4 regions of the Streptomyces sp. NPDC050546 genome follow, and region 2 is predicted to be linked to each of the others. Evidence: riboswitches for the same ligand, from Rfam matches in the RefSeq annotation. Region 2 holds a riboswitch; each other region holds the start of a gene.

Region 1 (7,342 bases), on a different contig from region 2:
GCTCGCCGCCGGGCTTGAGCAGCACGGGATTCATCAGCGCGGTCGGCTCCACACGGCACGCCTGCGCCTGCATGGCCTGCGCCCGCCCGATCTCGGCGCCCTCCCGCGTCACGAACGAGTTCAGCGACATGTTCTGCGCCTTGAACGGCGCGACCTTGACGCCCCGCCGCACCAGCCACCGGCAGATCCCGGCGGTCACGACGCTCTTGCCGGCGTCGGAGGTGGTACCGGCGACGAGAAGCCCCCCGCCCGTCATGACGTACGCCCCTTCACGATGTGGCGCGCGGCGGCACAGACGCCGAGCGCGAGCCAGCCGACACGCCTGGACAGCCGTGCGGCCCGTTCGATGTCCCGGGTCGTGACGCCGCGCCCCGCGCCGTTGAGTACGGGCCGGTGCTCGACCCGCCCGCCGTAGGACAGGGTCCCGCCGAGCCGCACCCCGAGCGTCCCCGCGAACGAGGCCTCCACGGGCCCGGCGTTGGGACTCGGATGCTTGGCGGCATCGGCACGCCAGGCCGCCACGGCTCCCCGTGGATCGCCCCCGGCCACGGCCGCGAGCACGGCGGTCAGCCGGGCCCCGGGCCACCCCGCGACATCGTCCAGCCGCGCGGAGGCCCACCCGTAGCGCCGGTACCGGGCCGACTTGTGCCCGACCATGGCGTCGAGGGTGTTGACGGCCCGGAACCCGAGAAGCCCGGGCACGCCGCCCACGGCCCCCCACACGAGCGCCCCCACGACGGCGTCGGAGGTGTTCTCCGCGACGGACTCGACGACGGCCCGGGCGATCCCGTCGGCGTCGAGTGCCTGTGGATCCCGTCCGCACAGATGCGGCAGCCGCGCACGGGCCGCTTCGACGTCCCCGGCCTCCAGGGCGCGTCCGATGACCTGCGCCTCCCGCGCGAGCGAAGTCCCCCCGACGACGGCCCAGGTGGCGACAGCGGTCAGTCCGATCGACGCGGGGGCGGACCTGCGCACCGCACGCGCGGCGACGGCCCCCAGCGCGACGGCCCCGCCCGCGCACACCACGGTGTGCAGCGCGCCCCATCCCCGGTGGTCCCGCCACAACACCCGCTCCACCGCACCCGCGGCCCGCCCGAACGCGGCGACCGGATGCCCCCGGCGAGGATCTCCGAGCAGCAGATCACCGATCAGACCGACGGCGGCACCGTACGCGTGGACGCGACCGGCACCCATGGGCTCAGCCGGCCTTGGCGGCGGACAACGGTGGAGTACTGACCCTCGATCGGCAGCCGAGCATGGCGATATGTCCTCACTCAGGGTGTCCACGCCCTGGTTCGACGAGACCGGCGGTGAGAGTTCCTGGCTCCCGGGGGGTTGTTACCCCGGTGACAGTGGCGGGACCGCGCCGGACTTCCACCGGCTTCCTCTCCTGCCGCCGTATTGGCCCCGGCAGTCCACCACGGCCGCGAACAGCCGTCAACTTGCCGTTGACCTGCGAGAGGAGAGTGTGGACAAGCCCACACCGCCCGCCTCGCAGGGGGTGCCGACGGCTGCCCCGCACACGGCGACCGGGCGGCCCGGGACCGAAGCCCCGTGCCGCCCGGTGACGGACGATCGTGGTCAGGCCACGATCAGATAGATCCCGTACCCCACAGCCGCCGCGCACGCCGCGAAGCACGCGTACGCCCCCGTCACCGCGAGCCCCGCGGACCCGCCCGCCGCCACCGCCCGCTCACGGCGCGACAGGCCCGTGATGCCGAGGGTGAACAGGCCGACGAGGATCACGGTGGCCACGAGGCTGACGCCGAAGACGGAGCCGAGGGTCGCCCAGTCGATCTTCATCTCAGAGATTCTTCCTTGTCACCGGGTGGGCGGGATCAGACCGAGGTGGTCGTGGTGGAGGGCTTCCGGTCGGCAGAGGGCTGGGCCTGGGCCGGGATGGTGGCGGCCAGTTCCTCGGACGGGCCCGCCGGAGGCGGCGTCACCGCGGCGATCGCGGTGGTCACGACACCGGCCGGCTCCTCGTCGACCTCGTTGACGTTGGTGTGGTCGACGACCTCGCGGCGCGACAGCTTCCAGATCACCGCGCTGGAGGCGACCAGGAAGACCGCCACGACCGCCGTGCCCCAGTTCCCGAAGCCGGTCACGTACTCGGCGAGCGCGCCCACCAGGGCCGCCGCCGGCAGCGTCAGACCCCAGGCGACGAACATCCGCGTCGCCGTCGACCAGCGGACCACGCCGCCCTTGCGGCCGAGCCCCGCGCCCATCACCGCGCCGGACACGGAGTGGGTGGTGGAGAGGGAGAAGCCGAGGTGCGAGGAGGCCAGGATGACCGTCGCCGCGCTGGTCTGGGCGGCGAAGCCCTGCTGCGGCTGGAGGTCGGTCAGGCCCTTGCCCATGGTGCGGATGATGCGCCAGCCGCCGAGGTAGGTGCCGAGCGCGATGGCGATACCCGCCGAGAGGATGACCCACATGGGCGGGTCGGAGTCGGGGGCGACGGCGCCGCCGGCGACCAGGGCCAGGGTGATGACACCCATCGTCTTCTGGGCGTCGTTGGTGCCGTGGGCCAGCGAGACCAGGCCCGCGGAGGCGATCTGGCCGGCCCGGTAGCCCTTCTTGGAGGCGTCGCCGTCGGCCTTCTTGCCGAGGGAGTACGTCAACCGCGTGGCGAGCAGTGCGGCGATGCCCGCGACCAGCGGGGCGGCGACCGCCGGGATCAGCACCTTGGTGACCAGGACGTCACCGTGCACCGCGCCGACGCCCGCCGAGGCGATCGTGGCGCCGATCAGGCCGCCCATCAGGGCGTGCGACGAACTGGACGGCAGACCGACGAGCCAGGTCAGCAGGTTCCAGAGGATCGCGCCGACCAGGGCGGCGAAGATGACCTCGGGACGGATGCCGGCCTCGTCGACGAGGCCTTTGGAGATCGTGTTCGCGACTTCGACGGACAGGAAGGCGCCGACCAGGTTGAGCACCGCGGACATGGCCACCGCGATCTTCGGTCTCATGGCGCCCGTGGAAATGGTCGTGGCCATCGCGTTCGCGGTGTCGTGGAAACCGTTCGTGAAATCGAACGCAAGTGCGGTTACCACCACAATCGCGAGGATCAGCGAGAAGCTTTCCATTTACCCAGGCAATCGTTCGGCGTCGTTGGCGGGACGAACGTAGGTAACCCGAGTGAACGGAAGATGAACTGGGAGGGGCGCAGGGGTGTCCGCAACAGGGGTCCGTCATTCCGCCCTGGTGCGACGGCCCTTGCGCCCCAACGATCATGTGCCCCTGGCGAACTGTTTCAGTCGATCGAGTGACCCGCCGAAGAGATTCTGATCACCCGGGAGGGTGCCGTCGCCGTTGTCGTACTGCCAGAAGGTCCAGGAGGACCAGCCGGCCGGCAGGGGTCCCGCGCTCGCCGCGTTGTAGCGGGCGACCCACAGGGGGTGATGCGCGGCGAACGCACGGCTGTTGCCCGTGCACGTGTTCCACCAGTGGGTGGTCGTGTAGATCACCGGGCGGCGGCCGGTGAGCCGCTTGATCTCGTCGCTGAACGACTTGATCCAGTTGACCATCCCGGCCTTGCTCAGGCCGTAGCACTTGTGCTTCTTGTCGTACGGGTTGTACTCGATGTCGAGCGCCGGCGGCAGCGTCCAGCCGTCCGCGCTCCAACTGCCGCCGTTGCGTACGAAGTGGGCCGCCTGCGCCCGGCCCGACGACCTGTTCGGCAGCGCGAAGTGGTAGGCGCCGCGGACGAGGCCCGCCGCGCGTGAGCCGTTGTACTGCCGGCTGAAGTAGGGGTTGCGGTAGGTGGTGGACTCGGTCGCCTTGACGTAGACGAATCTGGCGCCCTTCGCCTTCGCGCTCCGCCAGTCGACGTTCTTCTGGTGGGACGAGACGTCGTGCCCCTTCGGGCGGCTCGCCGCCGTGGCCGGGAACTCCGCGAGCGAGGTCCCTCCCAGCGCGAGTGCCGCGGCGGAGACCGCCAGTAAGCGGCCGCGGCGGCGGGTCGATATGTGGTCACGGGCCATGTGATTCCCCCCGGAATGGCGACGTGCACGGCAAATCCCCCAGAGAGTACTGGAGGGCTGTTGAATGTCCGATGATCTCCGGCCAAGAGAGATCCATGGCGAGTTTGTGCGGGTATGCGCCCTTACGCATGCTCGGTTTCCGGCCTAAAGTGCCCCCGCCCAGCGGCGCGTTGAAGGGCTGCCTGGCAGGATCGCCGCATGGCTGAGGAGCGAGGCGACGAGCGGGGCACGGGGGACGTCCGAGGCGGCGGACAGGATGCGGGGGAGTCGCGGCGGAAGGGTGTGCGCCCCGAGGAGGCGCGCGCCTGGGAGGACCTCGTCGCGACGGCCCGCCGGACGGTCGGCGACGGGCTCGTCGTCGGAACGTCCGGCAACGTCTCGGTGCGCGTCGGGGACACCGTCCTGGTCACGCCGTCGGGCGTGCCCTACGACCGGCTGGCGCCGGACGACGTCACCGGGGTCGACCTCGACGGCCGGCGGGTCCTCGGCACGCTCGTCCCGACCAGCGAGCTGCCCATGCATCTCGCCGTCTACCGCACGACCGGCGCCCGCGCCGTCGTCCACACCCATGCCGTGCACGCGACGGCCGTCTCGACCCTCGTGAGCGAGCTCCCGCTGATCCACTACATGGCCGCCGCGCTCGGCGGACCCGTCCGAGTTGCCCCGTATGCGACGTACGGCAGCGACGAGTTGGCCGAGAACATGCTCCGCGCCCTCGCCGACCGCTCCGGCTGCCTCCTCCAGAACCACGGCACGATCACCTACGGCGCGTCACTGGACCAGGCCTACGACCGGACCGCCCAGCTGGAATGGATGTGCCGGCTGTGGCTGACCGCCACATCGGTCCCGGGCCTGTCCCCGAGCCTGCTGTCCACGGAACAACTGACAGAGGTACAGAACCGGCTGCGCGACTACGGCCAGCGCGGCTGACCCGCCCTCCCGGCCCCACTGCCCCCCGCCCCCCACACCCCCCGACCACCGGCGTCCCGCCACGAGCGTGGCCATCGCTCCGTGGGTTACCGGCATCCCGGCCCAAGGCCGCGGCCACCGCTCCTCCGGCCACCCGGCCCGCACCCGCCGACGTACGCAAGGGGACGTGTCGGGGGGTGTCCGCCCGCAGTGGTTGGCGCGTCAACGGACAGTGAGCCGGTTCGCAAGTCCATCGCGCCAATCCGAGGACGGACACCCCCCGGCGCGGCCCCGACCCCCACCCGGCGTCAGGCGCAACGCGATCACCGATGCCCGTGATGATGCCTCCGCCGCAACACCCCGACAGCCACCACCGCCCCCGCAGCCGCCCCCACCCCGCCGCTCGTCACCCCACCGCCCCCGCCCACTGGTCCCTCGCCCGGTCCGACGGGACACTGGAGCCGTGCGCACTGTCAGAGCGGCGGCCGCTGCCGCCACCGCCGTGATCGGGGCCGGTGCGGCCGCCGTGGCCGCCGGCCGGTTCGCCAGCGACGCCGCGCTCAAGGCGCCTCCCGGCAGGCCACTGCCCACCGAACCCCGGCTCACCGTGCACGGCACCGCCGCCGGGCAGATCACCCTCACCCGGGACCTGGCCGCCCTGCGGCCCGGCCGCTACGGCCTCTCCGGCGACGGCTCCCACGCGGTGGTCGGCCCCGTACTGGACACCGCCCCGCACACCGCCGACACCGTCGTACGCCGCCTGGAGAGCGTCACGCACGGCACCCTGAAGGCCGGCGACAAGGCCTGGCTCACCGCGAACGTGTACGTCGGCAACCCCAGCGCCGCCCTCGGCCTCGAACACGCCGACGTCGACATCCACGGCGAACTCGGCGCCCTGCCCGCCTGGTTCGTGCCCGGCGCACGGGACACCTGGGTGATCGCCGTGCACGGCCTGGGCGCCACACGGGAACTGGCCATGAACGTCATGGAGTTCCTGCACCGCAGCCGCTTCCCGGTGCTCGCCCTCGCCTACCGCGGCGACCTGGGCGCACCCCGCAGGCCCGACGGCCTGAACCACCTCGGCGAGACCGAGTGGCGCGACCTCGACGCGGCGATCCGCTACGCCGTGCGCCACGGCGCCCGGCAGGTCGTCCTGCACGGCTGGTCCACCGGCGCCACCATGGCCCTGCGCGCCGCCGCGCACTCGGGGCTGCGCGACCGCGTCTCGGGGCTGGTCCTGGACTCCCCGGTGCTCAGCTGGCAGACCACCCTGCGCGCCCTCGCCGCGGCCCGCCGCACCCCGGGCGCGCTGCTGCCCCTCGCGGTCCGCGCCGCCCAGGGCCGCACCGGCCTGTACGACGACGGCGTCGCGGGCCCGACCCCGTTCGACGGGCTCCACATCCCGGCGCTCGTCTTCCACGGCCCGGACGACATGGTGGCTCCCTGGCGGTTCTCCCGCCACCTCGCCGACGCGCGCCCCGACATGGTCGCCCTCTACACCGTCGGCAACGCGCCCCACGGAGCGATGTGGAACGCCGACCCGCAGGCCTACGAGGAGGCCCTGCGCCGCTTCCTGACGCCCCTCATGTGACCCCGTCCCTCGCCCCCGCGCCCCGTCGCGACCATGTCCCGCCCCGCTCCGCACCGACCGGTCGCGATGATTCCGTTTAGCGTCGTACGACTGGCTTGTTCCCGCCCTCGACCACTCTCAGGAACCGGTGCGTTGGCCATCCCCGTCGCCCGCCGTGACATTCCGTTTGGGTTTTCGGACCGTCAACCGGAAGACTGCACCCGTGACGTCCCGTATCCCGCGCGACTCCAGGCTTCGACTCGTCCGCCCGCGACCCCTGGCCGCCGCCCCCAGAGCGATGAACCAGCGGCGCTCGCGCCGACCCGCACCGCGCCCCCCGGAGGGCACCCCGGCACCGGCGGAGCTGGCCAGAATGGCGCGCTCAGGTCTGGCCGACGCGGCCCGCGTCGCGCGCTGGGCCGACGCCGCGCTCGGCCCCGGCGGGGACAGCGCCACCGCCGACGGCAAGGCCACCCTCTCCGACGCGACCGCCGAACGGGCCGCCCGCGACCTCGGCCTGACCCCGGCTCAGGTCAGGGCCGACTGGGACACCGCCCGCCTCGCCGGCCTCATCGAGGTGCACGGCGACAGCGCCCGCCCCGGCTGGCGGCTGCGCGCCTGGAACCGCGACGACAGCGCCGTACTGCGCGGCTGGGTCGCCCTTTTCGACGCCTGGTCGCTCGCCCACCCGGAGCCCGAGGAGCGCGAGGCCGCCGCCGTCGCCGAGGTCGTCTCGGCCATGCCGCAGGCGCTCTCCTTCCTGCAGCTGTCCGCCGGCCCCGTCCCCGTGGAGCAGCTCCTCGACCTCCTGGAGCAGCGCGTCACCGAGCTGCGCACCGAACGCTGCGAGATCCCCTACGGCCCCCAGCCCGAGCCGGTG
Region 2 (7,342 bases):
TCTCTACGAGCTCTCCGCCGCAGGTGCCAAAATCAGCAAATCTCCTAGATGTAAGTAAGATGGCGGAGCGTGTGGCGTCGGCTATCGAGCAGCGGCGCCGGCTACAACGACCACGCGACCGAAGACGCCGCTTTCTCGTGACAGGGAATGCATGAGGCTGTGAAGTTGCGTCTCTACGTCCACCCGCCCAGTCAAGCCTGGCACGGTGGCGAGGCAGGACGACAGGAGCACCGCTCCAATCGCTGGGCCACCTCTGGGCCGTCCGGCAGTGACCGACGTCGACCAGCGAGGACCGGTAGCGCGCACATCAGCGCAGGTCAGTCCAACGCCTCATAGAATCAGTCGACTTGGGCGACCTTTGTAACCAGTTCTAGTTATAGTGGGCCATGGCCATGGGGCGCGGGGCGCGGGGTCGGAGGGCAGATGAAGAGCAGCCGGAGCGGGCCCGTGCACGACCATGGTGGAGGTGTCCGGTCTCTCCGGGTGCCCATCCCGGACAACCCGCTCGGGCACACGCTGGTGTACGTCGTCGACACCGACCGCGGGCCGGTGCTCGTCGACACCGGCTGGGACGACCCGGAGTCCTGGGACACCCTCGCGGACGGGCTCACGGCGTGCGGCACCTCCGTGGCCGAGATCCACGGCGTGGTCATCACCCACCACCACCCGGACCACCACGGCCTGTCCGGCCGGGTCCGCGAGGCGTCGGGCGCGTGGATCGCGATGCACGCGGCGGACACCGCGGTCGTACGACGGACCCGGGAGGCCCGGCCCGAGCGCTGGTTCTCGTACATGACGGCCAAGCTCACCGCCGCCGGAGCCCCGGAGGAGCACATCGCCCCACTCCGCACGCCCCGGCCCCGCGCCGTGCCCGGCCTCTCCCCCGCCCTGCCCGACCGCGACATCGTCCCGGGCGAACTCCTCGACCTCGCCGGCCGCCGCCTGCGCGCGATCTGGACCCCTGGGCACACGCCCGGCCACGTCTGCCTCCACCTGGAGGAGTCCCATCCCGCACAACTCCCGGGCCACGGCCGCCTGTTCTCCGGCGACCACCTGCTGCCCGGGATCACCCCGCACATCGGCCTCTACGAGGATCCCGACGACGCCACCGTGACCGACCCTCTCGGCGACTACCTCGACAGCCTCGAACGCGTGGGCCGTCTCGCCCCCGCCGAGGTGCTCCCGGCCCACCAGCACCCCTTCCCGGACGCCGCCGCCCGCGTACGCGAACTGCTCGACCACCACGAGGCCCGCCTCACCGCCCTGCAAGCCCTCCTCGCCGAGCCCCTCACGCCCTGGCAGCTCGCCGAACGCATGGAGTGGAACCGCCCCTGGGACCAGATCCCGTACGGCTCCCGCAACATCGCGGTCTCCGAGGCCGAGGCCCATCTGCGCCGCCTGGTCAAACTGGGCCGGGCGGAAGCGGTACCGGGGAGCGAGCCGGTGACATACGTGGCCGTGTAGGCGCCTGCGAGAGCATCCGGGCAGGGTGCTAGAACCAAGCCCATGGACCCCATCGAGCGCCTCCTCGCCGAACGCGCCTGCGAGCGTCTGATCCTCGGCTTCGTCCACCGGCTCGACCTGGGCGACCCCTCCTCCGTGGCCGAGTTGTTCACCGAGGACGGCGTCTGGCAGTGGCCGCAGGACGGGCGGCTGGTCAGGGGGCGCGACGCCCTGCGCACGTACTTCGGCTCCCGCCCCGCCGACCGGCTCTCCCGCCGCATGATGTCCAACGTCCTGGTCACCGTGGAGTCCCCCGACACCGCCAGGGCGATCTCCTACTTCACCACGTACCGCGTCGACGGCTACGACGGCGGTACGGTCCCGGCCGGGCCGCCGGTCCAGGTCGGGCACTACGAGGACGAGTTCCGGCGGACCGACGGACCCTGGCTGCTCGCTTCCCGGAGTCTTCACCTGCCCTTCGGCGGTCCCACACCGCGGACGAACTCGCCTTCGGCATAAGCGGGATGGGGTCAGGGCAGGGCCTCTAGGATGAACGAGCCGTGTCGCCCCCACGCGTGCGGCGTTGCGTACCACCGCAAGGAGATATGCCCATGGGCACCGATGAGGCCGCTCGAACGTCGCCCTTCAGCGGAGTCCTGGACGGGAGATCCGCCGGGCCCATGGTCCCCCGGCTGGCGCTGGGCGCCCGGCTGCGCAGGCTGCGGGACGCGCGAGGCATCGGCAGGGCGGAGGCGGGGGACGTCATCCGTGCCTCGCCCTCCAAGATCAGCCGCATGGAGGCGGGCCGCCACGGGTTCAAACTGCGCGACGTCGCCGACCTGCTCACGCACTACGGCGTCACGGACGAGGCCGAACGCGCGACCTTGCTGGCGCTGGCCGAACAGGCCAACACCCACGCCTGGTGGCAGTACTACAGCGACGTGGTGCCCTCCTGGACGCAGAGCTACCTCGGTGCCGAGCAAGCCGCGAGCGTCATCCGCTGCTTCCAGATACAGCGCGTCCCCGAACTGCTCCAGACCCCCGACTACGCGCGTGCCGCCGTCCGGCTCGCCCACACCGACGCCGAGGCGCGGGAGATCGACCGCCGGGTGGCGCTGCGGATGACCCGGCAGCGGATCCTGCACCGGCAGCCGGGCGCGGCCCAGCTCTGGGCCGTGATCGACGAGGCGGCGCTGCGGCGCCCGGTGGGCGGGCCGGAGGTGATGCGTGCCCAGCTCAGGCATCTCATCGAGGTCTGCCGGCTTCCGCAGGTCACCGTCCAGATCCTGCCGTTCCTCTCCGGCGGCCATGCCGCGGAGGGCGGTCCGGTCACCATTCTGCGGCTGCCCGGTGGCCAGTTGCCCGACGTGGTCTACCTGGAGCAGCTCACCACCGCGCTCTATCCCGACAAGGCGGCCGACATCGAGCGCTACTGGGACGCCATGAACCGGCTGGTGGTCGAAGCCGAGTCACCGGACGAGACTCCGACCATCCTGCACCGCATACTCCAGGAGACCTGAGCGAGGCCTGTCCGGGGTTCAGCGCTTGAGGGCGACACCGCCGTACTGGTGCACCTCCGCCGGCAGGCCCAGGGCCTCGGCGTCGGGACGCCAGCGCGAGCAGGACGTGACGCCCGGCTCCAGCAGCTCCAAACCGTCGAAGTAGCGGGCGATCTGCTCGGGGCTGCGCAGGATGTACGGGATCGAGCCGCCGTCGTTGTACTGCCCGATGGCCCGGAGGTAGTCCTCGCTGGTGTCGGTGGAGTCGTACTGCACCAGATAGCTGCCGGAAGGCAGCGCGTCCACCAGCTGCCGCACGATCTCGCGCGCCTCGTCGTGGTCCTCGATGTGGCCGAGGATGCCCATCAGCATGAGCGCGACGGGCTGGTCGAAGTCCAGCGTCTTGCCGGCTTCCCGGACGATCGTGCTCGGCTTGCGCAGGTCGGCGTCGACGTAGTTGGTGACGCCTTCCGGTGTGCTGGTGAGCAACGCGCGGGCGTGGGCCAGCACCAGCGGGTCGTTGTCGACGTAGACGATCCGGCTCTCCGGGGCCACCCGCTGGGCGATCTGGTGGGTGTTGTCCACGTTGGGCAGCCCGGTGCCGATGTCCAGGAACTGGCGGATGCCCTCTTCAGCGGCGAGATGGCGAACGGCGCGGGCGAGGAAGTAGCGGGCGGCGCGCGCCCCGGTCTCGATCCCGGGGAAGATCTCGCGGAAGGCGTCACCGGCCACACGGTCGACTTCGTAGTTGTCCTTCCCGCCCAGCCAGTAGTTCCAGATCCGCGCCGAGTGCGGAACCGAGGTGTCGATCTTGGAGAGCGGCTCCTGCTCGGAGTTCTCCACCTGCTCAGTCATGGACGCTCCTGCGTGTGGTCGTGGAGCTTCACGTTAACCGGTTTACCTCAGGGACAGGATCAACTCCTCGGCCGTGTCCAGCAGTTCGACCTCCTCCGGACTCATCGTCGGATTGGAGGCGCGGCGGCTCCGGGCCTCCGTCAGGGCGGGCCGTGTGAGCGGGGACGGGTCGGCGAGGAGGGCGGCCAGCATGGTGCGGGCGGCCGTGGCCAGGGGGTCGCCGGAGACCGCTGCCTGGGCGAGGACCACCGCCGAGGCCGCCCAGTCCAGCCCCGGGTCGCCCTCCTCCGTGTTGGACCAGTCGATGACGCGCGGCCCCTCGGGCGTGATCATCACGTTCTCCGGGTGGAGGTCCAGATGGAGGACGCGGGCCACCGGGTCGGTGGAGTGCAGGGCGGGGACGGTGTGCAGGTCGCGCAGGAGCCCGGCCAGGATCGAACCGGCCTCCGCCACCTCCAGCGTGCCCGCCAGGCAGGCCTGGAGCATGGTCGGGCCGGAGAGCCGTTCCATCACCAGGTCGGTGCGCGAGCCGGTCGGGCGGACGCGGGGCACCGGATAGCCGTGGGCGCGCACGTGCTCCATCACCGCGCCCTCCGCCGCCGCGTCTCCCCCGCCCTCCCGTTCGCGGCGCAGCACCCACATCTCGTCGATCTCGTACACATCGGCACGGCGGCCCGAGCCGAGGAGTCTTCCGGGCGGTGTGGTCGGCATGGGGCGAAGGTACTCTCGGCCGTTTTGCTACTTCCGGGTACAGTAGGCGGGTCGTCATCACCCGTACAGGGAGAAGCCGGTGTAATTCCGGCGCTGACCCGCAACCGTGAACCGCCCGCCGAGGCAGGCGGTGAGCCGGATCGCCCCGTACGGATCGTGACCGGCTCATGTGCCCGGCGCCCGCCGGTGCACGGCACCGTCGAGGTATACGGAGCCGAGCCGCCGGGGTGTCCCGTGCTGCCCGGCTCCCTCACAGGGAGAGGCACCCGCCGATCATGAACGTCCGCCGCAGCGCCGCCGTCCTGGCCGCCGCCACCGTGATCGGCGCCGCCACGCCGGCCGCCGCCGCACCGTCACCGACTCCGTCCCAGGCGTTCCCCTCCGCCCTGTACGGCGACAAGGACCCCAAGTTCGACGGCGTCTGGCGCCAGTCGCTCGCCCTGCTGGCCCAGGACACGGTGGGTGAGAAGCCGGCCGCCAAGTCCGTCGAGTGGCTGGTCCGGCAGCAGTGCGAGGACGGCGGGTTCGCCGCGTACCGGCCCGACCCCGCCGCCGCGTGCGACGCCAAGACCATGCTCGACACCAACGCCACGGCCGCCGCCGTCCAGGCGCTCGCCGCCCTCGGCGGACAGGACGCCGTCACGGACAAGGCCGTCGGCTGGCTGAAGTCCGTCCAGAACAAGGACGGCGGCTGGGGCTACGCGCCCGGCGGCGCCAGCGACACCAACTCCACGTCGGTCATCGTCGGCGCGCTCGCCGCCGCCGGTGAGAAGCCGGACCAGGTCGAGAAGGGCGGGAAGTCGCCCGACGACGCCCTGCTGAAGCTCGCCCTCCCCTGCGGTGGGGACGACGACGGCGCCTTCGCGTTCCAGCCGGACAAGAAGGGCGAGCTGACCGCCAACGCGGACGCCACGGCGGCCGGTGTCCTCGGCGCCCTGGGCAAGGGCATGGTGGTGGAGGCCGGGAAGAAGTCCGACGCCACATGCGCGGATCCGGCCACACCGCGACAGGCCGCCGACAACGGGGCCGCGTACCTCACGCAGACCCTCGCCAAGGGCGACGACCACCTCACCTCCGCCCTCGCCGGCGCGGACCCCCAGCCCGACCACGGCAACACCGCCGACGCGGTCGTGGCACTCGCCGCGCAGGGCGAGGCCGCGCAGGCCGGGAAGTCCGTGCGGTGGCTGGAGAAGAACTCCGCCGGCTGGGCCGAGCAGGGCGGCCCGGCCGCCTACGCCCAGCTGATCTTCGCCGCGCAGGCGACGGGCGCGAACCCGCGTGACTTCGGCGGCACGGACCTGGTGAAGCAGCTCAACGCGACGGGCCCGGCCCCGCAGGCCCCCGAAAAGACCTCGGCGGCCGACGAGAAGGACGACTCGGGGTCGGACTTCTTCGGCGTCTGGTGGTACGTCGGGGTCTGCCTCGTCGCCGGTATCGGCATCGGCTTCCTCTTCACCGGCCGCAAGAAGAAGCAGCAGTCGTGATCGGCCGGGCCGTTCTCCTCCTCCTGGCCTCGCTCCTGCTGATCGCGGGCGCGGGCCAGGCCCAGGCCGCCGGCTACCGGTACTGGTCGTTCTGGGACCGCGAAGGCGACCGCTGGGTCTACGCCACCCAGGGCCCGTCCATGGCCCGCCCCTCCGACGGCGACGTCCAGGGCTTCCGCTTCGCGGTGAGCGAGGACTCCGCCGAGGCGGCCCGGCCGCGCGGCACGGCCGACTTCAGGACCATCTGCGCGAAGACCCCCGCGCAGGACGGGAAGAAGCGGGTGGCGCTCGTCATCGACCCCGGCACCAAGGCGGACGCCCCCCAGGGCGAGACCCCGCCCCCCGCCCGGACGGCCTGCGCCCGCGTCTCCCCCGACGCGACCACGGCTGAGGCCCTCGCGACGGTCGCCAAGCCCCTGCGCTACGACACGAACGCCCTGCTGTGTGCGATCGCGGGCTACCCGGAGAAGGGCTGCGGAGAGCAGGTGGCGAGCTCCCGGGAGTCGACCCCGGCTGCGAGGAAGGACACGTCCGACGACAGCGGCCCGTCCCTGGGCCTGCTGGCGGGCATCGCCGTGGTGACGGCACTGGGGGCGGCGGCGATCTGGCAGGTACGGCGGCGTGACCAGGCTTAGCAGCGCGGACCGGCTCAGCGACGTGCCCTCCCACCCCCCGCGCCGGCCCCGGGCCCCTCTGCACCCCGGCGCCTGGTGGCTCTGGTCCCTCTCCCTCGGCACCGCGGCCACCCGCACCACCAACCCCCTGCTCCTCTGCCTCCTCATCGCGGTATCCGCCTACGTCGTGGCGACCTGCCGCCCCCCGACCCCCTGGTCCCGTTCCTACGGCGCCTTCGTCAAACTCGCCCTCGCCGTCCTGGTCATCCGGCTTCTCTTCGCGATCGTCCTCGGCTCCCCCATCCCCGGCACCCACACCCTCGTCACCCTCCCCGAGGTGCCCCTCCCCGACTGGGCCCAGGGCATCCGCCTGGGCGGCGAGGTCACGGCCGAGGCCCTCACCTTCGCGTTGTACGACGGTCTGAGACTGGCCGCCCTGCTCGTCTGCGTCGGCGCCGCGAACGCCCTCGCCAATCCCTCCCGCCTCCTCAAGTCCCTCCCGGGCGCCCTGTACGAGATGGGGGTCGCGGTCGTCGTCGCCCTCACGTTCGCGCCGAACCTCATCGCCGACGTCCAGCGCCTGCGCGCCGCCCGCCGGCTGCGCGGCCGCCCGGACAAGGGCCTCCGGGGCCTGCTTCAGGTGGGCCTCCCGGTCCTGGAGGGCGCGTTGGAGCGCTCGGTGTCCCTGGCCGCCGCGATGGACGCCCGCGGCTACGGCCGTACCGCACAGGTCCCG
Region 3 (7,342 bases), on a different contig from region 2:
CTGCGCGAACACGCCGTCTTCGCCGGGCTGTCCACCGGTGCCGGGTATCTGGCCGCGATGTACGAGGCCCGCCGCCACCCCGACCGGCTGCACCTGGTGATCGGCGCCGACACCGGACACCGCTATGTGGAGCGCGTCTTCGCCCGGTACCCGGAGGCCCTGGACCCCGCCTCGCTGAAGCCCGTCGAGGTCCGCGACCCGGAGGAGATGAGCATGCCCTGGTCGAGAATGACGTGGCGGCGCACGGCCTGCCCCGCCCACTGGAAGGAGCGGGCGGCATGACGGTCGTCTGTCTGGAGTCGCTGACGTTCGGGCTCGGGCACCTGGTACGCGCCGCCGACCGGCTCGGCGAGCGGCTGCTGCTCCTGACCCGCGACCCGGCCTACTACGCCTACGAACTGGACCGGCTGCCCGCCGGCGCCCTGGACGTCGTGGAGATCGACACCTTCGACGTGGAGCGGGTGGCGGAACTGCTGGAGCGTACGCCGGAGTTGCGGGGCCTGATCAGTTCCACCGACACCTGGACCCTGGCCGGAGCGGACCTCGCCGACCGTTTCGCCCTGCCGGGGCTCGATCCCGGGGTCCTGCGGTTCACCCGGGACAAGGCGGCCGTCCGCAACCGGCTGCACGAGGCCGGTCTCACCCGCGGCCGGGCCGCCGAGGCCGCGGGTCCGGACGCGGAAGCCCGGGAACTGCTGCTCAAGGAGGTGGGCCTGCCGGCGGTCCTCAAGGACACGGCGGGCACCGGAAGCCAGAACGTCTGGCTGGTGCGCGACGAGAGGGAGCTGGATAGGTCCCTGCGGGATGCGGCGGAACAGCCCTTGAAGGGGCGGCTGTTCGCGGAGCCGTACTTCGGCGGGCCGGTGTACAGCGCCGAGACCCTCACCTGGGCGGGGCGTACGCGGCTCCTCGGTGTGTCCAGCAGGCTCATGTCGGCGGAGCCCCGCTTCCGCGAGGAGATCACGGCCTTCCCCGTCGCCTTCCCGGAGGCACACGAGGCGTCGCTGGAACGGTGGCTCGACGAGGTGCTCGCCGCCATCGGCTACACCGACCGTTTCGCGCATGTGGAGTTCGTGCTGACCCGCGACGGTCCCGAGGTGGTGGAGGTCAACCCCCGGATCGGGGGCGCGCTGGTCGGTGAGGGCCTGTGCCGGGCGCTCGGCGTCAATGTGTACGAGGCGATGATCGAGGCCGCGCTCGGCCGCCGGCCCCGGCTGATGGACACGGCGCTGCCCGGCGGTCCGGCCGTGGCCTTCGTCCTGGGATATCCGGCCGAGCCCGGAGTGTTCACGGGAGTCGCCGGACTCGACCGGCTGGCGGACCTGCCCGGGTCACCGGCCTGGTATCCCGTCCGCCAAGTCGGCGACACCATCGAGCACTTGGCCGACAGCCGTGGCTACGCCGGCATCGTCTACGCCGAGGCGGAGACGGCGGAACTGGCCACGCACCGGGCGGTCGCGGCCGCCAACGCCCTGCGCGTGCTCACCGAGCCCTCCGGTGGGTGAACGGCCCGGGCGGAGCGCCGGGTTGTTCCCGCTCAGCGGCCCGCTGCGCTTCCTGCTGCTCAGCTCGTTCCTGATCCCGCTCGGCAGCTTCATGGTGCTGCCGTTCATGTCGGTGTTCCTGCACGAGCGGCTCGGGATGGGGCTCGGCACGGTCGGTGTGGTGCTGGCCGTGGCCTCGCTGGTGCAGTTCTCCGGCGGAGTCGTCGGCGGGGCGCTCGCGGACCGGATCGGGCTGCGCCGCACGATGCTGTGGGCCCTCGCCATACGGACGGCCGGATTCGTCGGCCTCCTGCTGGCCCTGCGCCGGCCGCCCCTGGCGGTCGCCGCGCTGGTGCTGACGTGCTGCGGCGCCGCCCTGTACCTGCCCGCCAACAAGGCGTACCTGGTGCACGGGGTGGACGAGGAGCGCCGGCCGGCGTTCCTGTCGGCGGGCAACGCGGCGCTCAACGCGGGCATGGCGGTGGGACCGTTGATCGCCGGGCCGTTCGTGCTGTCCTCGCCCGGCTGGCTGTTCGCGGCCGTCACGGCGCTGTTCCTCGCGGTCACGGCGGGCCACGCCGGGCTGCCCGCCGCCGGGGAGCGACCCCCCGGCACGGAGGCCACCCGGCAGGGGCTGCTGGCCGGGGTGGCCGTCCTGCCGTTCGCCGCCAACGCGCTGGCGTTCTATCTGTACTTCCACTTCCAGCACTTTCTGGCGATCTACGCGGTCGAGCGTGCCTCCAGCGAGTTCTACAGCCTGGTCCTGCTGCTCTGCTTCACGCTGGTCATCGTCGTCCAGCCGCTCGCCTCCGGGCTGATCCGGCGGATGCCTTACGCGCTCGCGCTGACCGTCGGGTTCGCGGGGCTGGCGGCCGGACTGGCCGTGCTGGCGATCGGCAGCCGGGCCGCTCTGCTGGCGGGCGGTGCGCTGATCACCCTGGGCGACATCGTGCTGTTCCTGAAGAACGACCTGGAGGCGCTGCGCCGCAGCCCGCGCTCCGACGCCGTGGTCTTCGGTCAGCAGCGGCTGGCCGCCGGTCTCGGCGCCTGCGCGAGCGGCGTGCTGGGCGGGCAGCTCTACGGCCTCGGCGAACGCGCCGGGCACACCGGCTGGTTCTGGCTGCTGGCCGCCGCGCAATGTCTGCTAATTCCCCCTCTCCTGCTCTTGCTGCGCAGGCACGGCGAGCGGCTGAAGCAGGTCCCATTCGACGAAGAAGGAGCACTGAAGCCGCATGACACGGACGGGCGGGTTCCAGGACGATGACTTCTGGACGGAGTTCCACGACTTCCTCTTCTCCGAGCAGCGCCACACCCAGGCCGAGGAGCTTCTCGACACCTCTCCCCTGCTGTCCTTCACGCCCGGGGCGCGGGTGCTCGACCTGTGCTGCGGCCCTGGCGTGTTCACCGTGCCGCTCGCCCGGCGCGGCTACGAGGTGACGGGCGTGGACCTCAGCCCGGCCATGCTGGACCGGGCGCGCAAACGGTCGGCGGACACCGGCACCGACGTCACCTACGTCCAGGCCGACGCGCGTGAGTTCGAGGCGCCGGGCGGCTTCGACGTCGTACTCAACATGTTCACGTCGTTCGGCTACTTCGAGGACCCGGCCGACAACGCGCGCGTGCTGCGCACCATGTACGACTGCCTGGCCCCGGGCGGCACCCTCGTCCTGGACCTGGCCGGCAAGGAGCTGCTGGCCCGCAAGGTCACCCCGCCGAAGGTGGTGACGCACGGTGAGGACCTGATGGTGCAGACCGACACGGTGCTGGACGACTGGGCGCGGCTGCGCAGCGACTGGGTCCTGGTGCGCGGCGAGCGGGTGACCCGGGCCACCCTGGTGTGGTTCGTGTACAGCGCCGTGGAGCTGCGGCGGATGGCCGAGGAGGCCGGGTTCGGGGGCGTGGAGGTCTTCGGTGGCTTCGACGGCCGGCCCTACGACGAGAACGCCGAGCGGCTGGTGCTGCGGGCGGTCCGCGAGGGGTGACGTGGGCATGGGGCGTGCGGGGCGGGCACGCACGCCCTGTTGACCGCGACGGCGCGGAACGTACTATCACCAGGTCATCGCCGCGACGGGAGACAGGAAGCCGGTGTGAGTCCGGCACGGTCCCGCCACTGTGACCGGGGAGTGCACCCCTTCGACACGCCACCGCGCGAGCGCGGGAAGGCGAGGGGGAACGTCGATCCGGGAGTCAGGACACTGACCCGTCGCGGGCCCGATCCGAGGAGCGCGGACTCCCCAGGAGGCTCTACGTGTCCCATCTGTTCTCCCCTGCCCGCAGGCAGGTCACAGCGCTGGCCGTCGCCCTGTCGGCGGCGCTGCTCGTCGCCGGCTGCGGCTCGTCCGGCGGCACCGCCCAGGACTCGAAGGCGGCGAAGGCGCCCCCGGGCTTCCCCGTCACCGTCGACAACTGCGGGGTGAAGACGACCTACGACAAGCCGCCGTCGCGGGTCGTCACCATCCACCAGCACCCGGCGGAACTGATGCTCGCCCTCGGTCTGAAGAACCGCATGGTCGGCACCGCCTTCCCCGACTCGGCCGTCCTGCCGGAACTGCGCAAGGACTACGAGGCGATCCCGGAACTGGCGAAGAAGGAGCCGTCGTTCGAGACCGTCCTGGAGGCCGAGCCGGACCTCGTCTACGGCGGCTACGGCAGTGCCTTCGCGGAGAACGACGGTCGCTCCCGCAAGGCGTTCGCCGACGCCGGCATCGACACCCACCTCAACCGCGAGTACTGCGGAAAGAAGCGGGTGACGATGAAGGACACCTACGACGAGATCCGCACCGTCGGTGAGATCTTCGGCGTCCCGGACCGGGCCGACGAACTGGTCTCCGACCTGGAGGGCCGGGTCGGCAAGGCGGCCTCCGCCGTCGAGGGCGAATCCGCTGTGCCGGTGTTCGTGTACGACAGCGGCGACAAGACCGCCTTCACCGCGGGCGGCAAGAGCCTCGGCACGGAGATCATCCGGCTGGCCGGCGGCAAGAACGTCTTCGCCGACCTCGACGATGTCTTCGGGGACGTCTCCTGGGAGCAGGTCGTCGAGCGCAGGCCCGAGGTCATCGCCATCTACGACTACGCCGGAGCCGGGAGCGTCGAGCAGAAGAAGAAGTTCCTGCTCTCCCAGCCGGCCCTCGCCGATGTGCCCGCCGTGAAGAACAAGCGGTTCGTCGTCCTGCCGCTCACCGCCACCCTGGTCGGCATCCGCTCCGCGTACGCGGTCGGGGACCTGGCGCGCGGGCTGCACCCCGAGAGCTCCCGGTGACGCAGCCGGCCACCGAGGCGCCCGCGGTGCGACGCCCTGTGCCGCCCGGGCAGCGGACGGGGCGCACCGGCCTGGCCGTCACGCTGCTCGTCCTGACCGCCCTGCTCGTCGTCTCCGCCACGGCGGGCCTGGCGATCGGCTCCGTACAGGTGCCTCCCGGGCAGGTCTGGGGCATCGTGACGCACACGCTGGGCGCGGGCTGGACGGAGCCTGACTGGTCGCGAGCGCGCGAGACCATCGTGCTGGACGTGCGGGCACCCCGCGTGCTGCTCGGGGTGGTGACCGGGGCCGGCCTCGCGGTCGTCGGCACCGCCCTGCAGGCCCTGGTGCGCAACCCGCTCGCCGAGCCGTATCTGCTGGGCGTCTCCTCGGGGGCGTCCCTGGGCGCGGTCTCGGTGATCGTGTTCGGGGTGAGCGTGTTCGGGCCGGTGTCGCTGTCGGCCGCCGCGTTCGCGGGCGCTCTGGGCGCGCTGCTGCTCGTGTACAGCACCGCCCGGACCGGAGGGCGCATCACCTCCGTACGGCTCGTGCTGTCCGGGGTGGCGATCGCGGCGGTGCTCACCGCGTTGCTGGATCTGCTGCTGCTGACCACCGACCGGGGCAACGAGGCCCGTGCGGTGCTCGCCTGGACCCTCGGCGGCCTCGGCGGCGTCAACTGGGGCACGCTGTGGCTGCCGAGCCTGGCGACCCTGCTGGGCGTCGGTGTCCTCATGGTGCAGTCCCGGAACCTCAACCTGCTGCTGGCGGGCGAGGAGGCCGCGACGACGATGGGCCTCGACGTGGCCCGGTTCCGGGCCCGGATGTTCGTGCTGGTCTCCCTCGTGACGGGCGTGCTGGTCGCGGCGGCCGGGCCGATCGGCTTCGTGGGCCTGATGCTGCCGCACATCGTGCGGCTCTTCGTCGGCGGCGACCATCGCCGGGTCCTGCCGACGGCCGCGCTCGGCGGGGCGGTCTTCCTGGTGTGGGCCGACATCGCCGCGCGCACGATCGCCGCGCCGATGGAGGTGCCGGTCGGCGTGCTGACCGCGCTGTGCGGCGGGCCGTTCTTCCTGTGGCTGATGCGCCGGGACGCCCGGCGGTCCACGGATCGAGGAGTGGGATGAGCGCGATCGGAACAGGGGTGGCCGCGACCGATCTCGATGTCGAGGGCGTCACGCTGACGGCCGGAGCGCGCCATCTCGTGCGGGACGTGTCCCTGACCGCCCGCCCGGGCGAGACCATCGGGCTGGTGGGCCCCAACGGCAGCGGCAAGTCCAGTCTGCTGCGGGCCGTCTACCGGGTGCTGCGCCCCGACAGCGGCTTGGTGCGGGTCGACGGCGCCGACGCCTGGTCGCTGCCCGTGCGGCAGCTGGCCCGTACCGTCGCGGCGGTGGTGCAGGAGTCGGGCGCCGACTTCGATCTGGCCGTACGCGAGGTCGTCGCCATGGGCCGCACCCCGCACAAGCGGCTTCTCGCCGGTGACACCCCCGAGGACGCCGGGCTCATCGACTCCGCGCTCGCGGCGGTCGACGCCGCCCACCTGGCCGAGCGGCCCTTCGACCGGCTGTCCGGCGGCGAGCGTCAGCGGGTGCTGATCGCCCGCGCCCTCACCCAGCAGCCCACGCTGCTCGTACTGGACGAGCCCACCAACCACCTGGACATCCGCCACCAGTTGGAGGTGCTGGGCGCCCTGCGCCGACTGCCCGCGACGGTGCTCCTCGCCCTGCACGACCTCAATCTGGCCGCCTACTACTGCGACCGCCTCTACGTCCTGAACGAGGGCGAGGTCACCGCGTCCGGCCCGCCCGCGGAGGTCCTCACCCCCCGGCTGCTGGCCGAGGTGTACGGGGTGGAGGGAGAGGTCACGGTGCATCCGCGCACGGGCGCTCCCCAGGTCACGTTCCTTCCCTGAGCGGGTTGGGCAGCGGCAGATAGCGGGCGTCGGCGCCGTCCGCGCCCGTCCAGCGCAGCAGGAGGTTCGTCTTGGCGGGCACGGTCGGCGAGGTGAGCAGGGCGGGGATCTCCGGCAGGTCGTGGCGGGCGAACTCCCGGCGGGTGGCGGGCCAGGGGTCGAAACCGGGACGGCGTGCGGCGAGTGCGCCGGCGATCTCGGTGAGGTGGTTGACGACCAGGCAGTACACGAGCCGCTCCCAGCCGGCTTCCCGCTCCACGTCCGGCAGCAGTTTCACGCCCTCGGCGTCCCGGTACAGGGCCTGCACGGGCATGCCGTCGGCGTCCACGGCGATCAGGGTGTTCTGCAGATGAGCCTCGATGACGACGCCGTGCCGGGCGAAGGCCTCCAGGGCCGGGGGCACCACATGTGCCAGATACGCCGCCCACCACGCCCCGGGGTCGGCGGCGCGGTCGAGCGGGCTGCCGTCGAAGCCCTCGACGAGTCCGGCGGCCAGCAGCGGGGTCGCGCCGGGCACCAGATGGCCTGCGAAGCCGTCGCGGACGAGGACGGCCAGGGCCTCGAAGGCGAAGCCGGCGGTGCGGTACCCGCGGTCGCCGAGCCAGGCCGGAGGGCCGTCGAGTGTGCCGAAGTCGTCGAAGGCGGCACACACGGCCGCGTCGGTGCGGCGCAGGGCGAGCAGGTCGTGGCGCCACAGCCGGCGGATGT
Region 4 (7,342 bases), on a different contig from region 2:
AGCGCGGCCGAGCCGATCGCGCGGCCGACGCGGATGCGGTAGCGGGCCACCCACTCGTTGCCCGCGAACCCGACGAGGGCCGCCACGGCGACCGCCGGGACGTGCTGGACCGGGCGCGGGTCGAGGAGGCGGTCGATCGCGGTCCATCCCGCGAAGGCGGCGGACGCGGCGATCGTCAGCACGATCACGAGCCCCGCCAGGTCCTCGGCCCGCCCGTAGCCGTAGGTGAACCGGCGGGTGGCCGCGCGGCGGCCCAGCACGAAGGCGATCCCGAGCGGTACCGCGGTCAGGGCGTCCGCGGTGTTGTGCACGGTGTCCCCGAGCAGCGCCACCGAGCCGGAGACGGCCACCACGAGCGCCTGGGCCAGAGCTGTCACGCCCAGCACGGCGAGCGAGACCCACAGCGCCCGCATCCCCCGGGCCGAGGACTCCAGGGCGGAGTCGACCTTGTCGGCCGTCTCGTGGGAATGCGGGGTGAGGAGGTGGGCCAGGCGGTGGCGAATGCCGTGCCTGTGTCCGTGGCCGTGCGGGTGGGTGTGCTGGTGCCGGTCGCTCACGTGCGTCCCCTTCCGGTGCGCGGGAGTGGACGTGCACACGCCCACAGGGTCATTATGTGCGTATGAGCGCACGCATGCACCTGTCACCTGCGCACGGTGCGCACCCGCGCAGCCCCGGCGAGGAACAGTTCGCGCTCGCCGCCGAACTCCTCGCCCTTCTGGGCGACCGCACCAGGCTCGCCCTGCTGCACGCACTGACCAGGGAAGAGGCCGACGTCACGACCCTCACCGAGGCGTGCGGGGCGGCCCGGCCCGCCGTCAGTCAGCACCTGGCGCGGTTGCGTCTCGCGGGCCTGGTGGACACCCGCAAAGAAGGCCGCCGCGTGATCTACTCACTCCGCGACGGCCATCTGCGCCGGCTCGTGGACGAGGCACTGAACGTGGCCGACCACCGCCTCAGCGACCGCCCCCCGCACGACTGAGTCAGTACCGCGCGGCCGTCCCCAGATACTGCTCGGCGAAGGCCGCGGCCGCCACGGGCGAGGTGAACAGGCGGCGCAGCCGGGCGAGCGTGGTGCCCGCGCGGAACGGGTCGCCCGACGCCGTGCCGTGGTACACCTCGGACAGCCACTGCGAGAACTCCTGGTAGTCCCACACGCGCCGCAGGCACGCCTGCGCATAGCCGGCCAGACCGCTGTCGTCACCCGTGGTCAGGCGCGCCACCAGGGCGTCACCGAGCAGGAAGGCGTCGTGCAGGGCGAGGTTCATGCCCTTGGCCGCGATGGGGGCGACCAGATGCGCCGCGTCGCCCGCGAGATGGAGCCGACCGTGCACCATCGGCTCGACCACGTAGTCGTGCATGTCCAGCACGCGCTTCTCGATCAGCCGCCCCTCCGTCAGCGGCGGCACACCGGCGGCCCCGAGCCGCTGCCGCAGCTCCGCCCAGACGCGCTCGTGCGGCCAGTTCTCCGGGTCGTCCCCAGGCGGGCACTGGAGGTAGTAGCGGGTCACCTCCGGGCTGCGGGGCATCTGGCCCGCGAAGCCGTTCTCGTGACAGCCGAACAGCACACAGTCGGCGGACGGCGGGGCCTCGGCGAGCAGCGCCAGCCAGCCGATGCCGTAGTCGTGCCGTGCGACCCGGACCCGCTCCGGGGGCAGCGCGGCCCGCGTCACTCCGCGCGCCCCGTCGCAGCCGGCGACGAAATCGCAGTGCACGACCCGCTGTTCACCCGTCTCCGGGCAGGTGTACGACACGGACGGCCGGTCGGTGTCCAGGTCGCGCAGCTCCACGTCCCGGACTCCGAAGCGGATCTCACCGCCCCGCACATCGGCGTACTCGCGCACCAGGTCCGTCACCAGCAACGGCTGCGGGTAGACGAAGTGATGACTGCCCGTCATCTCGCCGTAGTGGAACCGGTACCGCTCCCCGTCGAAGCGGAACTCGCACGCGGTGTGCAGCTCCGCGCGGTCCAGCAGGTTCCGGGCGAGGCCCCGCTTCTCCAGGCCGCGTACGGCCCACTCCTCGATGACCCCGGCCCGGGGCCGCTGTTCGATGAACTCCCGGGTCTCGGTCTCCAGCACCAGGCAGTCCACATCGGCGGCCCGCAGGATGTTGCCGACGGTCAGCCCGGCGGGACCGGCGCCCACGACGACGACCGGGAAACGTCCGGGGGAGCCTGTGTCCGCGGGCGGGGAGGCGTGGGTCATGCGCTCATTATGGAGGGGGCGCGACGGTCGTGACCCTTACCCGACCCGCGGGATCTCGATCGCCGGGCAGCGGTCCATCACCATCTCCAGACCGGCGGCCCGGGTGCGGTCGTACGCCGCCTCGTCGACGACACCGAGCTGGAACCACACCGCCCCCGCGCCCTTCGCGACCGCCTCGTCCGCGACCGCTCCGGCGAGGTCGCTGTTCACGAACACGTCCACGACGTCCACGTCGAAGGGGATGTCCGCCAGACTCGCGTACCCCTGCTCGCCGTGCACGGTCTCCGCCTTGGGGTGCACGGGCACGACGCGCTTGCCGTACCGCTGGAGCACGGCGGCGACGCCGTACGCCGCGCGCTGCCGGTTCGACGACAGGCCCACCACGGCCCAGGTGTCGCCGAGCTCGGTGAGGATCCTGCGGACCGTTGCGTCGTCGCCGTACACCGGCGGCCTCCTCGTCAGTCGTGGAAAAGCTGCTGTCCGGGCAACGAGGCAGGGTGCGCTGTGATTCCCCCGAACCCTCCGTGATAGCTTGCCGAGGCCAGTCGAACCCATGTACGTGGGTCAGGGAATCCGGTGCGAATCCGGAACTGACGCGCAGCGGTGAGGGGGACGGGCGGGGCCGCGGCCACTGTACGGCTGGACGTCGTACGGGAAGGCGCCCCGCACCGGGTGAACCCGAGTCCGAAGACCTGCTGGCGGCCCCCGCGGCCGGCCGGCGGTGGGGGAGCACCGTACGACCGGGCTCCGCGATCGGGCCCTCGACGTCTGAGGACTGGTTTCCTTGCCCCTCGCCCGACCCGCCCGTGCCGCCGTCCTGCTCGCGGCCTGCTCCCTGCTCATGACCGGCTGCGGGGACTCGAAGCCCACCGCCACGAAGGCCGCCGTCACGCTCGACAACTGCGGCCGGAAGGTCCGGGTCGACAAGGCGCCCAAGCACGCCGTCTCCCTCAACCAGGGCACCACCGAGATCCTGCTCTCCCTCGGCCTCGCCGACCGGATAGCCGGCACGGCCACCTGGACCGACCCCGTGATGAAGGGGCTGGAGAAGGCCAACGCCAAGGTGCCGCGCATCGCCGAGAACAACCCCTCCTTCGAACGGGTCCTGGACTCCGAGCCCGATTTCGTCGCCGCGTCCTTCGTCTCCACCCTCGGCAAGGGCGGCGTCGCCACCCGCGACCAGTTCGAGAAGCTCGGCGTGCCCACCTACGTCTCCCCGTCCGACTGCGCCGGCAAGGACAACTCGGGCGGCGGCGACGGCAAGCGCGACAAGCCGCTGGACATCGACGCCGTCTACGGCGAGGTGCGGGACCTCGCCACCGTGTTCGGAGTCAAGGACCGCGGTGACAAGCTCGTGGCCTCCCTCCAGCAGCGGATGAAGAAGGCCACGCGGGGCGTCGACGCCTCCGACGTCTCCCTGATGTACTGGTTCGCCAACTCCGAGTCGCCCTACCTGGCGGGCTGCTGCGGAGCGCCCGGCATCATGACCCGCGCCCTCGGCGCCAAGAACGTCTTCGACGACACGCACGAGGAATGGCCGCAGGTCAACTGGGAGACGGTCGCCGACCGCAACCCCGACGTCCTGGTCATCGGCGATCTGACCCGCGACTCGGAGACCGCCGAGTCGGCGAAGCGCAAGATCGCCTTCCTGGAGTCCAACCCGGCCACCAAGAACATGGACGCCGTCAAGAACAAGCGGTACGTGCTGCTCAGCGGGCAGGCCATGAACCCGACCATCCGCACGGTCGAGGGCGTGGAGAAGGTCGCGGCCGGACTGCGTGAGTTCGGGCTCGTGAAGTGACCCTCCGCGGACCGGCGCTCGGTGTCGCGGGCGCCCTGCTGCTGATGGTCTCCGTGGCCCTGGCGATCACCATCGGACCGGCCGACATCCGGGTCGGGGACGTCTGGTCCGTCGTCGCCTCCCACCTCGGGATCGGCAGCTCCGACCTGACGCCGATCCGGGACGGCATCGTCTGGCAGCTGCGGCTGCCGCGCACCCTGCTCGCGGCCGTCTGCGGGGCCGGCCTCGCCGTGTGCGGAGCGGTGATGCAGTCGCTGCTGCGCAACCCGCTGGCCGACCCGTTCGTGCTCGGGGTGTCCTCGGGCGCCTCCACCGGCGCGGTCGTCATCGTCGTGCTGGGCGTGGGTGGCGGTGTCGTCTCGGTGTCCGCGGGCGCGTTCCTCGGAGCCCTGGTTTCCTTCGCGCTGGTCCTGCTGCTCAGCCACACCCTCGGCGACACCACCGACCGGGTCGTCCTCGCGGGCGTCGCCGCCATGCAGCTCTTCTCCGCGCTGACCTCGTTCGTCGTACTGACCGCCGCCGACGCCGAGACGACCCGGGGCGTGCTGTTCTGGCTCCTGGGCTCGCTCGGCGGCGCCGGCTGGACCGATGTGTGGCTGTGCTTCGCCGTCCTGGCCGTGGCGCTGGTGGTGTGCCTGTCGTACGCCCGTACCCTCGACGCCTTCGCCTTCGGGCAGGACGCGGCGGCCGCGCTCGGGGTGTCCGTGGCCCGCACCCGCCTGGTGCTGCTGTGTGTCACGGCCCTGCTCACGGCCGCGCTGGTCAGCTCGGCCGGGGCGATCGGCTTCGTCGGGCTGGTCCTGCCGCACGCCGCCCGGGCCCTGGCCGGACCCGGGCACGCCCGGCTGCTGCCGGTCACCGCCCTCGCCGGCGCGGTGTTCCTGGTCTGGGTCGACACCCTGGCCCGTACGGTCCTGGATCCGCAGGAGGTGCCGGTGGGGGTCGTGACCTCGCTGATCGGGGTGCCGGCGTTCGTGGCGGTGCTCTACCGGACGCGGAGGGTGCGATGACCGGGACACACGTCAGTGAGACGGAAAAGCCGGTGCGGGCTGCCGGGCTCCGGGCGGACCGGGTCAGCCGCCGTACCGACGGGCGCCTCATCCTCGACGGCGTCGTCCTCGCGCCCGAACCCGGCACCACCGTCGGCGTCCTCGGCCCCAACGGCTCCGGCAAGTCCACGCTGCTGCGGCTGCTGGCCGGGCTGCTCACACCGACCGCCGGAGTCGTCACCCTCGACGGCACCCCGCTGGGCGACCTGCCCCGCCGTACCGTCGCCCGCCGCCTCGCCACGGTCGAGCAACAGGCCGACACCCAGGTCGAGCTGACGGTGCTGGACGTCGTACGGCTGGGCCGGATCCCGCACCGCCGGGCCTGGACACCCGCCTCGGCGGACGACGAGCGGGCGATCCACGCCGCCCTGGAGCGCACCGGCCTCGCCGCCCGGGCCGGCCAGCCCTGGCACACCCTCTCGGGCGGCGAACGCCAGCGGGTGCAGATCGCCCGCGCGCTCGCGCAGGAACCCCGGGAACTCCTCCTGGACGAACCCACCAACCACCTCGACATCCACCATCAGCTGGACCTGCTCGCCCTGGTCACGGGTCTGCCGGTCACCACCGTCGTCGCGCTGCACGACCTCAACCTCGCGGCGATGTACTGCGACCGGGTCGTCGTCCTGCGCGGGGGGACGGTCGTGGCGGGCGGTGCTCCGGGGGACGTCCTCACGGAGGAGCTCATCGCGGAGGTGTACGGGGTGCGGGCCGCCGTCAGCCGTGAGGGGCCCGAACAGCGGCCTCATGTGCGCTTCCTGGGCACGCTGGCCTGAGGCCCGCCGGCCCGCGTGGCGGGCACGCCATTGGTGGGGCGATTCCCGCCACGGTGGCCGGAAATCGCCAAACATGCCTGCGTGTGCCCGCCCGCACGCCTACGCTCGCCTCGTGCTGCGCATCATCGACGCCCGTACCGGCGAGCCGGTCGACGCCGCCCCGGCCCGCCGGGGCCTGACCCGTGTCGAGGTGCACGCGCCCGGCTTCGACACGACGAACCTCCGGGTGCTGCTCGTCGCGGACCTGCTCGTCCGGGCCCTGGAACTCGGCGGCACCCCGGTGTGGGCGCTGCTGACCGGAGGACGACGACAGGCCGAGCTGCGGTCGCAGGCCACCGCCCTCGGCATCCGGCCGTTCGAGGACAGCCCCGACGTGAGTGCCGGGCTGGGCGAGGCCCAGGTCATCCATGTGGCCGTCGAGGGCGGGGCGGCGACCGGCGGTGTACGGATCGAGGTCGCCCCCGCGCACATAGACGGTGCCCCCGCGCACCCCGGGAACCCGGGCACACCGGACGGCACCGGCATCGACCCCGGTGTCCTGCGCCTCGCCCTCCTCGCCCGGCACCACAGCGCCCCGGCCCTGCTGGAGGCGGCGGCGTTCGACGAGGCCCGGGGCACCCTCGCCCGGTGGCGCGGTGCGGTCGCGCGCTGGGCCCGGCGGCCCTCGCGGCCCGTCCCCGACGAGGTGCGCGGGCGGCTGCGTGACGCCTGGGAGGACGACCTGGACGTGCCCCGGGTCCTGGACGTCCTGCGCCATGTCGAGAACGAGCCGGAGCTGCCCGACGGCGCGCGCTTCGAGACGTACGCGTACGCCGACCGGCTCCTCGGCCTCGACCTCACCCGCGAGCTGGGATTCCCGTCATGATCGAGCGCGCCGGAGCCGGCCCACTGCGCCGCCTGGTCGTCCTGCGGCACGCCAAGTCCGCCTGGCCCGTGGACGTCGCCGACCATGAACGCCCCCTCGCCCCGCGCGGCCGCCGGGACGCCCCCGCCGCCGGGCGCGCCCTGGCCGAGGCCGACTGCCTGCCGGACCTCGCGCTGTGCTCCACCGCCGTACGCGCGCGCCGGACCTGGGAGCTGGCCGCCGGCCAGTGGGGCACGCCCCCGCCGGTCCGCCACGACCGGCGGCTGTACGCCGCCGGCCCCTCCGGCCTGCTCGCCGTCGCGCACGAGGTGCCACCCGAGGTCGAGACGCTGCTGCTGATCGGGCACAACCCCGGCCTGGAGGAACTGGTCCTGGCGCTCGCCGCCGACGGCCTCGACGACACCCTGGAGCGGGTCCGTACGAAGTTCCCCACCTCGGCGGTCGCCGTCCTGTCCTGGCGCGGCATGACCTGGCGGTCCCTCACCCCCGGCACCGCGCTGCTCACGTCCGTGATCGTGCCCCGGGGCCGGAAGGAGAAGTAGCCGCGGACCGGTCCGGGCCGCTGCCGGGCGCCCGCATAGGCTGGACGGATGCAGGACGAATACCGCACGGTCGCCCGCTCGGGCGTGCACGAGACCGAGGTCAACCGT

What was found. Region 2 has a riboswitch for cobalamin ahead of ACIBK5_RS14810 (prenyltransferase/squalene oxidase repeat-containing protein). Riboswitches for the same ligand answer to the same signal wherever they lie in the genome.
Region 1: it holds a riboswitch for cobalamin, as region 2 does, so the genes downstream of both, ACIBK5_RS16350 (cobalamin biosynthesis protein) here and ACIBK5_RS14810 (prenyltransferase/squalene oxidase repeat-containing protein) in region 2, are expected to answer to the same signal.
Region 3: it holds a riboswitch for cobalamin, as region 2 does, so the genes downstream of both, ACIBK5_RS35170 (ABC transporter substrate-binding protein) here and ACIBK5_RS14810 (prenyltransferase/squalene oxidase repeat-containing protein) in region 2, are expected to answer to the same signal.
Region 4: it holds a riboswitch for cobalamin, as region 2 does, so the genes downstream of both, ACIBK5_RS38350 (ABC transporter substrate-binding protein) here and ACIBK5_RS14810 (prenyltransferase/squalene oxidase repeat-containing protein) in region 2, are expected to answer to the same signal.

The regions. Positions count from the first base shown of each region.
Region 1 covers NZ_JBITGX010000006.1:57,350-64,691, reverse strand. The annotation lists gene ACIBK5_RS16355 (cobyric acid synthase) at 1-256, opposite strand, end outside; gene ACIBK5_RS16350 (cobalamin biosynthesis protein) at 253-1,194, opposite strand; cobalamin riboswitch at 1,295-1,435, opposite strand; gene ACIBK5_RS16345 (hypothetical protein) at 1,582-1,803, opposite strand; gene ACIBK5_RS16340 (anion permease) at 1,839-3,086, opposite strand; gene ACIBK5_RS16335 (lysozyme) at 3,231-3,983, opposite strand; gene ACIBK5_RS16330 (class II aldolase/adducin family protein) at 4,182-4,913, shown strand; gene ACIBK5_RS16325 (alpha/beta hydrolase) at 5,356-6,483, shown strand; gene ACIBK5_RS16320 (hypothetical protein) at 6,686-7,342, shown strand, end outside.
Region 2 covers NZ_JBITGX010000005.1:227,978-235,319, forward strand. The annotation lists gene ACIBK5_RS14780 (hypothetical protein) at 1-58, shown strand, start outside; gene ACIBK5_RS14785 (MBL fold metallo-hydrolase) at 424-1,464, shown strand; gene ACIBK5_RS14790 (nuclear transport factor 2 family protein) at 1,507-1,962, shown strand; gene ACIBK5_RS14795 (helix-turn-helix domain-containing protein) at 2,055-2,963, shown strand; gene ACIBK5_RS14800 (SAM-dependent methyltransferase) at 2,982-3,797, opposite strand; gene ACIBK5_RS14805 (phosphotransferase) at 3,840-4,508, opposite strand; cobalamin riboswitch at 4,527-4,671, shown strand; gene ACIBK5_RS14810 (prenyltransferase/squalene oxidase repeat-containing protein) at 4,784-5,992, shown strand; gene ACIBK5_RS14815 (SCO2322 family protein) at 5,989-6,627, shown strand; gene ACIBK5_RS14820 (energy-coupling factor transporter transmembrane component T) at 6,650-7,342, shown strand, end outside.
Region 3 covers NZ_JBITGX010000018.1:92,585-99,926, reverse strand. The annotation lists gene ACIBK5_RS35190 (cysteine synthase family protein) at 1-282, shown strand, start outside; gene ACIBK5_RS35185 (ATP-grasp domain-containing protein) at 279-1,505, shown strand; gene ACIBK5_RS35180 (MFS transporter) at 1,528-2,748, shown strand; gene ACIBK5_RS35175 (class I SAM-dependent methyltransferase) at 2,717-3,466, shown strand; cobalamin riboswitch at 3,559-3,682, shown strand; gene ACIBK5_RS35170 (ABC transporter substrate-binding protein) at 3,742-4,743, shown strand; gene ACIBK5_RS35165 (FecCD family ABC transporter permease) at 4,740-5,846, shown strand; gene ACIBK5_RS35160 (ABC transporter ATP-binding protein) at 5,843-6,634, shown strand; gene ACIBK5_RS35155 (IucA/IucC family protein) at 6,618-7,342, opposite strand, start outside.
Region 4 covers NZ_JBITGX010000022.1:93,359-100,700, reverse strand. The annotation lists gene ACIBK5_RS38370 (cation diffusion facilitator family transporter) at 1-557, opposite strand, end outside; gene ACIBK5_RS38365 (ArsR/SmtB family transcription factor) at 620-979, shown strand; gene ACIBK5_RS38360 (4-hydroxybenzoate 3-monooxygenase) at 981-2,204, opposite strand; gene ACIBK5_RS38355 (CoA-binding protein) at 2,241-2,648, opposite strand; cobalamin riboswitch at 2,730-2,919, shown strand; gene ACIBK5_RS38350 (ABC transporter substrate-binding protein) at 3,046-4,005, shown strand; gene ACIBK5_RS38345 (FecCD family ABC transporter permease) at 4,050-5,015, shown strand; gene ACIBK5_RS38340 (ABC transporter ATP-binding protein) at 5,012-5,827, shown strand; gene ACIBK5_RS38335 (hypothetical protein) at 5,901-6,692, shown strand; gene ACIBK5_RS38330 (SixA phosphatase family protein) at 6,689-7,234, shown strand; gene ACIBK5_RS38325 (YigZ family protein) at 7,283-7,342, shown strand, end outside.